Regions from separate parts of the Microbispora sp. CA-102843 genome, predicted to be linked through region 3. Evidence: riboswitches for the same ligand, from Rfam matches in the RefSeq annotation. Region 3 holds a riboswitch; each other region holds the start of a gene.
The links. Region 3 has a riboswitch for cyclic di-AMP ahead of ACQEVJ_RS01270 (NlpC/P60 family protein). Riboswitches for the same ligand answer to the same signal wherever they lie in the genome.

Region 1 (3,263 bases), 1.9 Mb from region 3:
CGACCTGGACACTGGCCCACCATCTGGTGGACGTGCCCGAGCTGACCGTCATCACCAACTCCGTGCAGGTGGCCGACGTCTTCCATCGGGCGGGACGGCCCGACCAGACCGTGGTGCTGGTGGGAGGCGTGCGCACGCCCTCCGACGCGCTGGTCGGCCCGGTGGCCGTGGCGGCCGTCCGCTCCCTGAACGTCGACACGCTCATGCTCGGCGTGCACGGCATGAGCGTCCGGGCGGGTTACACCACGCCCAACCTGCTGGAGGCGGAGACCGACCGCGCCCTCATCGCGGCCGCCCAGCAGCTCGTGGTCCTGGCCGACCACACGAAGTGGGGAACGATCGGCATCAGCACGATCGCCGCCCTCGGCGAGGCCAGCGTGGTCGTGAGCGACGTCGGCCTGCCGGAGGAGGGGCGCGCCGCGCTGTCGGAGCACGCCGGCGAACTCCTCCTCACCGATCCGTCCGGGGAAACCGAGCTGGAGACCGCACTGTGACGCCGGGCCGAACCTTGACACCGGATACCGCACTGTGAAGCTGGAGACCGCTCTGTGAAGCGCACCATCACCCATCTCGCCGACGGCCGTGAGCTGATCTACTTCGACCGGCGCGACGACGCCGACCACAGCGCCACCGACACCAGGGACCTGCCGCCGCGCCCGCTCTCCTCCGAGCTGCGCTACGACCCCCTGATGGACGAGTGGGTGGCCGTCGCCCGGCACCGCCAGACGCGCACCCACCTGCCGTCCGCCGAGGAGTGCCCGCTCTGCCCGGCCCATCCCGGCTCGGAGATCCCCTCGCCGTACGAGGTGGCGGTGTTCGAGAACCGCTTCCCGTCGTTCAGCTTCAACACCGGCGCGTACGAGCAGGTGGGCGGGCTGAGCGAGGTGCGTCCGGGGATCGGGCGATGTGAGGTCGTCTGCTTCACCTCCGACCACGACGCGTCGTTCAGCTCGCTGAGCGACGAGCAGGCCGAGCTGGTCGTCGAGGCGTGGGCCGACCGCACGGCCGAGCTGGCCTCGCTGCCCGGTGTGGAGCAGGTCTTCTGCTTCGAGAACCGCGGCGCCGAGATCGGCATCACGCTGCCGCACCCCCACGGGCAGATCTACGCCTATCCGTACGTCACGCCGCGTTCCCGGCAGATGCTGGACGCCGCCGCCCGCCATCAGGGCGGCAACCTGTTCGCGGACGTCCTGGCCGCCGAGCGGAGGGGGCCCCGGGTGGTGGCCGCCAACGAGCACTGGACGGCCTTCGTCCCTGCCGCCGCGCGCTACCCGTTCGAGGTGCACGTCTACCCGCACCGTCGGGTCCCCGACATCCCCGCGCTGTCGCCCGAGGAGCGGGCCGCGTTCGCGCCGCTCTACATCGAGGTGCTGCGCCGCCTGGACGGACTGTTCGGCGTCGTCATGCCGTACGTCGCGGCCTGGCACCAGGCCCCGGTCACCTACCGCCGCGACCTCGCCTACCTCCACCTGCAGCTCTTCACGATCAGGCGCGCGCCGAACAAGCTGAAGTATCTCGCCGGATCGGAGTCGGCAATGGGCGCGTTCGTCAACGACGTGCTCCCGGAGGAGGCCGCCCGGATGCTCCGCGAGGCGGTAACGGCTTGATCTCCGAATGGTTGCGACTTGGGTGGCAGCCGCGCTTTCTTTACCATTAGTATCCCTCACACCGGCTGTCACAGCCGGTACGCCTAATCCCGGGCGCCTCGCCCGGGAGCCGGGGACCCAACCACGCACCTGGGGTCAAGGCAGTCGCCTGCCCGGGCTTCTCCAGCCCGAACCCGTCAGCTAACCCGGTCGGCAGATGGAGAGGAGTGGGCGCTGCCCCGCGCGTTCCCCCTGGCTGTCGGCGTGCTCACCTCGGCCGTCCTCGTGTTCGGCGCGGCCGCCCCGGGCGCCGCCGACCCCAAGCCGACGGAGAAGCAGCTCAAGAAGGAGCTGTCGGACCTGCGGAAGAAGGTCGACCGGCTGATCGGCGACTACAACGCCAAACGCGTCGCGCTCGCCAAGGCCCGCGTCGAGGAGAAGGCGGCACGCGGCCGGCTGGTCAAGGCGGAGGCCGACTACGAGGCCGCCAGCAACGCCGTACGGCAGATGGCCGGGCTGCGCTACCAGACCGAGAGCGCGATGGCGCTGCCCGACATGAACACCGCCGCGCTGAACTACCAGCTCAAGGAGGAGCAGGCCGCCAGGCTCGCGCGCTTCGACCAGGTCCGCGACGAACGGCAGCGGGCCGCGGACGCCGCCAAGACGCTGACCGAACAGCTCAAGGCGCAGGCCGCCGTGGTCGCCGGGCAGCGCGAGGACGCCGAGGATCTCATCGACGAGATCAAGGACAAGCTCGACGCGCTGATCCCGATCGCGCCGGGCAAGCGCGTGGGTGGGTCGTGGGCGCCGGAGCTGCCCAGCGGCTCCGACAACATCACGCCGCGGATGCGGCTCATGCGCACCGAGGTCGAAAAGCACTTCGATCTGCAGTTCCCGATCGGCTGCTACCGCGCCGAGAACAGCGGCGAGCACCCCCTCGGGCGCGCCTGCGACTTCATGATGAGCTCGGGCGGCGCCATGCCCTCCGCCGAGATGAAGGCACTCGGCGACAGCGTGGCCGCCTGGGCCATCAAGAACGGGCCGAAGCTGGGCGTGATGTACGTGATCTGGCAGCAGCGCATCTACAACCTCGGCCATCCGGGCTGGCGCACCATGTCCGACCGTGGCGGAATCACCGCCAACCACTACGACCACGTGCACATCTCGATGTACTGATCGGGCAGGCCGCCTGACGCGACGGCCCTTACGATCAGTTCATGCGTGCTGCGTATCAAGGGGCCCTGGTGATGAAGCGCGGTAACCGCCGTGGCTGACCTCACGGCGGACTTGTTCGTGTCGCTGGACGGCTTCGCCGCCGGCGTGGACGTGGGTGCCTTCTTCGACTACCCGGGTCCCGACCTCGACGCGTGGATACGTGAGGCGACCGACGAGCCTCAGCTGATGCTCATGGGGCGCGTCACCTATGAGGCGCTGGCGGCGATCTCGTCCGCGGCCACCGACGAGGCGAGCACCCGGATGAACGACCTGCCGAAGGCCGTCTTCTCCAACACCCTGCGCGAGCCGCTCGTCTGGAAGAACACCCGGCTCGTACGCGGCGATCTCGCCGAGCAGGTTCGGGCGCTCAAGCAGGAGTCGGACGTGCCGCTGCGCTCGATCGGCAGCCTCAGCCTGGTCAGAAGCCTGATGGAGCTGGGGTTGGTCGACCGGCTCCGGCTG
Region 2 (3,263 bases), 3.0 Mb from region 3:
TGCAGCCCTTTGGCTGCATGTCAACGTCTCCCGCTGGCCGCCTCACCGGGCGCGGAGCAGGCGAGAACCGCCGGAGGAATGACCGGCATCCGGCCGGGAACGTCCCGACAGCAGGGGTCTCCTCGGAGGTGTCCGATGAAGAGACGTGTTCTGCCGGCGGCCCTGCTGGCGGCCGGTCTGCTGGTCGGCGTGACCGGCGCGTACGGCTCCGCCGCCCGGGCCGGGACGCCGGCCCCGCCCGCCGCGCTCGCCGTGTCCGCCATCACCGCGCCGGCGGCCGACCACAACGACCAGGACGTCATGTTCGCCCGGATGATGATCCCGCATCATCGTCAGGCGGTGGAGATGGGGAGGTTGGCCGAGAACCGCGCGGCGGACCCCCGGGTCGCGCGGCTCGCCCGGCGGATCGAGGCCGCCCAGGCTCCCGAGATCCAGACGATGAGCGGCTGGCTCACGGCCTGGGGTGAGCGGGTGCCCGGCGAGAGCCCCGCACCGGCGCACCACGCCATGCCCGGCATGATGTCCGCCGAGGACATGCGGCGACTCGAAGGGCTGTCCGGCCGGGCCTTCGACCGGGCCTTCCTCACGATGATGATCCGGCACCACGAGGGCGCCGTCGCCATGGCGCGCGACGAGCTGCGCGCCGGAGTCTACGAGCCGGCGCGGCGGATGGCGGCGTCCATCGTCTCCAGCCAGTCGGCCGAGATCAGGGAGATGAAGGGCCTGCTGGGTCAGGCCGCCGCGACCCCGTACGGCGGGCCGTCGCCGCACCGATAAGGGAGGTCACCCGCGCCTGCGATGGCGTCCGCGGGACGTCGCCGCCGTGGTCTTGACCCGGAGCCCGGTCACGGCGGTGGAGACCACCGCGAACAGCAGACCGGCCGGCAGGACGGCGTCGCCGGGCGACCACACGACGTCGAGGGACTGCCCCTGCGTGGCCGCCATGTTCCTGGTGGCCGGCCCCGCCGCGCCCTGGACGCTCGCGTGCACGGCCGCCACGGGCTGGATCGTCACCGGCGCCTTCGGCGTCACCTTGACCTTGCGCGGCAGGCCGTACCCGACGATCTTGCTCTTGTCGCGTACCTTCCGCTTCAGCCACACGCCGTCGACGTTGCCCTCGATCGTGTGGACCTTCCCGCCGACGACCTTCTCGACCACGCCGACGTGGTCGATGTCGCGGATTTTCTTGGACCCCGACCAGGCGAAGAAGACCACGGCGCCCGGCTCGGGCCTGTCGCTCCAGGCCTGGTGCTTCTTGAACCACTTGGCGTGCCGCGTGGTCAGCGCGAACTCGCCGACGTGGTCCTGCACCCCGGCACGGTCCGCCGCCCAGGAGACGAACATGTCGCACCAGGGGGCGGTCTTGAAGTCGGGGTCCTTGGCGACGTTGTCGGCGTACCACGCGCCGAACTTCGTGTGTTTCCCGGCTCGTTCGCGGTAGCCCAGTTCCGGGCGGACGGCGTCGAGCAGCTGTCGAGCTATCGGATCGGTGGAAATCGGAGGCTCCTCATGGCGCGCTTCGAGACATGACGAACCGGCCCGCGGGGCGTGACGGCATGACGGCATGGCCGTCCGAGGACACTGCCGCGGCGGGGCGGAATCAGAAACGGGAGATGTGGCAGCCCGTCACGGGCGCGCCATCACCCCGGAAGCCTGGAGACGTTCCAGGGCTGGCATGTGGTCCGGCGATGCGACGCGGACCGGGTGGGCAGGTGGAGCCGACACTCCACGCGCTCTCCTCTCCTTGGCCGCCTACCGGGTTAGCTGACGGGTTCGGGCCAGGAGTAGCCCTACCGGATGGTCCGGATTCACCCCAAGAGACGTGGGTCCCCGGTTCCCGGGATCGATGACTTCCGGGATTCGGCGGTCGCCGGTCGTCCTCGGGTTGAGGACCGCTCACCGGCGAGATACACGGGAAGCTTAATAGATAACAAGTAAGACACGGCCAAAACCGGCAAACGGCATGATTCTGGCCGCCACCGTTCCGTGCTTCCGCAGGTCCTCACGGTCGCGGGCCGCCCGCGGTGACATGCGCCACACAGCCGTACGGCACTCGCGCCCGCCCCGTCCGCCCGGCGGGCGGGGTCGGAGGCCACACACCCGGGCGGCCGTCCCCCCGAACACGCCGACAGCGCCTGGCGGGCGGCAGTTCGCCCGCCAGGCGCGATCAGGCGGCGGGGTCAATCAGCAGGGTCCAGTTCCTTCCACAGCTCTCCGGGCACGGGCGTGGCGGCGAGGTCGAGGTCCTCCCGGACCTCCTCCGCGCTGCGCGCGCCGATCAGGACCGTGGTGACGGCCGGATGCCGGTGCGGGAACCGCAGGGCCGCGGAGGGCAGCGGCACGCCGTAGGACGCGCAGATCCGGCCCAGCTCACGCGCCCGCTCCAGCACGGCGGGCGGGGCGGCGTCGTAGTCGTAGGTGGTGCCGCCGGTGAGGACTCCGCTGTTGAACACCCCGCCTGCGACGACGGCGACGCCGCGCCGTTCGCATTCGGGCAGCAACTCCCGCGCGGCGGAGCGGTCGAGCAGCGTGTAGCGTCCCGCGACCAGGACGGCGTCGAGGTCGGTCTCGCGGACGAAGCGAGTCAGCATCTCGGCCTGGTTCATCCCGGCGCCGATCGCGCCGACCACCCCCTGGTCGCGCAGCTCGGCCAGCGCCGGGTACGCCTCCCCGGCGGCCTGCTCCCAGTGGTCGTCCGGGTCGTGGATGAACACCAGGTCGAACCGGTCGAGCCCGGTCCGCGTCAGGCTGTCGTCCAGCGAACGCAGCACGCCGTCGCGGCTGTAGTCCCGCACCCGCACGTAGCCGGTGCGGCCGGGGAACCCCTCCTCCTCGCCCTGGCCGGGCACCAGCACGCGGCCCACCTTCGTGGAGACGACCGCCTCCCCGGCGGCGTCCCCCGGCAGGCCGCGCAGGAAGCGTCCGAGGCGTTCTTCCGCCAGCCCGGTCCCGTAGTGCGGCGCGGTGTCGAAGTAGCGGATCCCCGCCTCCCACGCGGCGGCCAGCGCCCGCTCGGCCTCTTCCTCGCTGACCGGCGCGAACAGCCCGGCCAGCGGCGCGGTGCCCAGCCCGTACGGCCCGAGTGGGATCCTCACGGCGACACCGGCCTCAGCCGCAGGCCGGCCATTCCGCCGTCCACGGCCAGCTCGACCCCGGCCGTGGACCCCGCCCTCGGGCTGGCCAGGTACGCGACGGCATGGGCGACCTCCTGCGCCGTCACCAGGCGGCCGTGCGGCTGGCGGGCGCACAGCGCGGCGCGCTCG
Region 3 (3,263 bases):
AATGCCCATCAAAGGTGATCAACGACGGTCGAGGTGCAGCAACATCCGGGTGTTCCCCAGCGTGTTCGGCTTGACGTGCTCCAGGTCGAGAAACTCGGCGACGCCCTCGTCGTACGACGCGAGCAGTTCCGCGTACACCTCAGGAGAGACCGGGGTGCCCTGGATGGGCCTGAAGCCGTGCCGGGCGAAGAATTCCACCGCGAACGTGAGGCAGAAGACCCTCCGCACGCCGAGGTCGTTGGCGGTCTCGATGAGCGCGGCGACGATCCGATGGCCGATGCCCCCGCGGCGTGCCGCGGGGTCCACCGCGACGGTCCTGATCTCGGCCAGGTCCTCCCACAGCACGTGGAGCGCGCCGCAGCCGACGATCTGCCCGTCCGTCTCGGCCACCCAGAACTCCTGGACGTCCTCGTACAGCGTGACCGTGCTCTTCTTGAGCAGGCGGGGACCTACGCCCGAATACGCGTCGACGAGGCTCCGGATCGCCCGGACGTCCGGCGTCCTGGCCCGGCGCACCGTCACGGCCGTGGCACCCGATCCGCTGGATGTCTGCGCGGCGACCTGCTCCATGGACGGCCAGCCTAGCCGGACCGCGGCCGATCCCACGCGGCCGGGCGCGGAGCGTCTCCCCACGGATAACGGTCATTCCCAAACGCCATACCCGACATGAGGCCTGACCCTCCGTAGCCGCCAGGATACGGACGGATGCAGGGCCGCACCCTGAGACGGCCGTTCCGGTTCGTCCCACTTTTTTCAACAGTCCCAGCGGCACTTCCAAAGCCCCAGATCGCCCTATACCCAGGTGAACGCGGACGTATCACTACTGAGCTCGTGACCCGACTGTGATCGTTTGGTTGTCAAACGTAGACGGGTTTCGGAGTTCTGGTTGAGCAAGAACTCGCCGTGCACTATCGTCCAGCGACGATGCCGGTCATCGTGAGCGCTCACGGCGACCGGGCGCCGAATCTTCGAAGCACCGAGTGCGAAGGGGAGCCGGGGACCCAACTGCAGGATCAGGATCGGTTCGATCTCAGATCGTCAAGGGGTGAATCCACCAAGGTAGGGCTACTCCGGCCCGAACCCGTCAGCTAACCCGGTAGGCGCTCAGAAGTGCTCCGCCGTACGGCCCGTCTCGACGACGGCCCGCCGCGGGGCGCACGTGGGAGAGGAGCTCGGTTGCGCATGCGTGGAGGACGGCCGGCGGGCAGGCACGCCCGCCGCCGACGGTCCGGATCCGGCACGGCCGGTCCGGGTGCCATCCGCCGCTTGGCGTTCGTCGGCGTCGCACTCACCGCGATCACGGTCGGCGCCCCGGTGGTCCGCGCCACCGCCGACCCCAAGCCGAGCCTCAAGGAGCTCACCGCGCAGGTCGAGAGCCTCTACACCGAGATCGAGACCCTCACCGAGCAGTACAACGGCGAGCGGGTGCGTCTGAAGGCGGCAGAGCGGTCCGCCGACCTCGCCAAGAAGAACCTCGCCAAGAGCGAGGCGGAGCTGGAGGTCCGCCGGCAGAAGGCGAGCGCCTTCGCGCAGCACTCCTACATGACCAACGGGCTCGGCAACGCGCTCGTGCTCATCGACAGCGACGCCGACCCGCGGCGGTACCTGGACCAGGCCTCCACGACGTACGCGCTGGAGCTGCAGGAGAGCCAGGAGGTCGCCGAGGTCACCAAGGCCATGGACGCCGCCGCACGGGCCAGGGAGAGCGCCTCCGCGCGGCAGGCCGAGGTCAAGAAGCTCCTCAGCGGCCTCGACTCGCGGCGCGACAAGATCACCAAGCTGATCAAGACGACCGAGAGCAGTCTCTACCGGCAGGTCTCCCAGACGGTCGGCACCGAGACGCGCAGCAGGATGGCGTTCCCCATCGTGGGCGACGGCAAGGCCTCCCAGGCGGCGCGCTGGGCCCTCAGGCAGCAGCTCAAGCCGTACGTGTGGGGCGCCGAGGGGCCCGGCTCCTTCGACTGCTCGGGCCTGGTCATGGCGGCCTACCAGTCCGTCGGCATCAGCCTGCCCCACTACACGGGCGACCAGTGGACGGCCGGCACGCACATCTCCCGCGACCAGCTCCGCCCCGGCGACCTGGTCTTCTTCTACTCCGACCTGCACCACGTGGGCATCTACATCGGCGGTGGCTACATGATCCACGCGCCGCGCACGGGAGACGTCATCCACATCGCGAAGATCGCCGGGCGGCCGTTCGCGGGAGCGGTGCGCGTCGCCGACTGAGCCCTTCCTCCATAGAGGGGCGAGGGCGGAGCGCGGTCAGATGAGGCGGCGGCGTGCCGCCCAGGCGACGGCCTCGATCGCGGTCGCGACGCCGATCCGGTCGCAGATGCACCGCAGCCGGCGCCGCACGGTGCGCCCGCTGACGTCGAGACTGCGGCCCACCCGGTCGGCGGTCACGCCCTTGGCCAGCTCCGCGAGGAGAAGCAGATCCTCTTCGGTGAGACCGGCACGCTCAAGGTCCGAGGCGAGATTGTCACCTCGGTAGACGACCTCGGGAACACCCATCGTCCGCCCTCCCCCACGACGATGCTTCGTCGGCCCACCCTTCAGGGAAGGTAAACGCCTGCCATGAAGGTCGTCAAGGTTAGGAGTCGGGACGCCGGTCGTACGCCTCGCGGGCCGCCTCGACGTCCTCCATGTGGACCTCCGCCCAGCGCTTGATCGCTTCCAGCAGCGGCATCAGGTCCTCGCCCAGGCGCGTGAGCCGGTAGTCGACCCGGACCGGCACCGAGGGGGTGATCGTGCGGGAGACCAGGCCGTCGCGCTCCATCCTCCGCAGCGTCTGCGTGAGCATCTTCTGGCTGACACCGGCGATCGTCCTCGCCAGTTCTCTTTAGCGGAGAGGGCCGTGGGCGAGCGCCGTGAGCGCCAGGCTCACCCACTTGTCGCTGAGGGTGTCGAGCAGCTTCCGCGACGGGCAGCGTCGCGACGCACGCGTTGTATCGCTGACGCGCCTCCTCGCGCCGCCCGGCCGCCGTCTGAGTGCCCATCGGCACCTACTCGCTGGAGCGGGCGGCCGAGGCGCACGAACGCCTGCGGAGGGGCGGCCTGCGCGGCCGCCTGGTCCTGCTGCCGTGACGCACGGGCCGCGGGCCGGACGGCCATGCCGTCCGGCCCGCGCCCAGGAGGTCAGGAGACAGCGAGATCAGCCACGACCGAGCAGCTCGCGCACCCGGTCGCGGCCCACGGCCAGCAGCAGCGTGGGCAGCCGCGGGCCGGTGTCGCGGCCGACGAGCAGCCGGTAGAGCAGGGCGAAG

Region 1: linked by a shared signal. The riboswitch ahead of ACQEVJ_RS09910 (coiled-coil domain-containing protein) and the one ahead of ACQEVJ_RS01270 (NlpC/P60 family protein) in region 3 are both predicted to bind cyclic di-AMP.
Region 2: linked by a shared signal. The riboswitch ahead of ACQEVJ_RS15365 (CHAP domain-containing protein) and the one ahead of ACQEVJ_RS01270 (NlpC/P60 family protein) in region 3 are both predicted to bind cyclic di-AMP.

What each region holds. Positions count from the first base shown of each region.
Region 1 is NZ_JBNJNF010000001.1:2,118,732-2,121,994, reverse strand. It holds gene ACQEVJ_RS09920 (DeoR/GlpR family DNA-binding transcription regulator) at 1-494, shown strand, start outside; gene galT (galactose-1-phosphate uridylyltransferase) at 549-1,607, shown strand; cyclic di-AMP (ydaO/yuaA leader) riboswitch at 1,678-1,816, shown strand; gene ACQEVJ_RS09910 (coiled-coil domain-containing protein) at 1,851-2,762, shown strand; gene ACQEVJ_RS09905 (dihydrofolate reductase family protein) at 2,853-3,263, shown strand, end outside.
Region 2 is NZ_JBNJNF010000001.1:3,264,269-3,267,531, reverse strand. It holds gene ACQEVJ_RS15370 (DUF305 domain-containing protein) at 136-777, shown strand; gene ACQEVJ_RS15365 (CHAP domain-containing protein) at 784-1,566, opposite strand; cyclic di-AMP (ydaO/yuaA leader) riboswitch at 1,734-1,876, opposite strand; gene ACQEVJ_RS15360 (aldo/keto reductase) at 2,181-3,095, opposite strand; gene ACQEVJ_RS15355 (SDR family NAD(P)-dependent oxidoreductase) at 3,092-3,263, opposite strand, start outside.
Region 3 is NZ_JBNJNF010000001.1:246,153-249,415, reverse strand. It holds gene ACQEVJ_RS01275 (amino-acid N-acetyltransferase) at 19-570, opposite strand; cyclic di-AMP (ydaO/yuaA leader) riboswitch at 965-1,118, shown strand; gene ACQEVJ_RS01270 (NlpC/P60 family protein) at 1,183-2,226, shown strand; gene ACQEVJ_RS01265 (LuxR C-terminal-related transcriptional regulator) at 2,263-2,511, opposite strand; gene ACQEVJ_RS01260 (winged helix-turn-helix transcriptional regulator) at 2,591-2,800, opposite strand; gene lysS (lysine--tRNA ligase) at 3,152-3,263, opposite strand, start outside.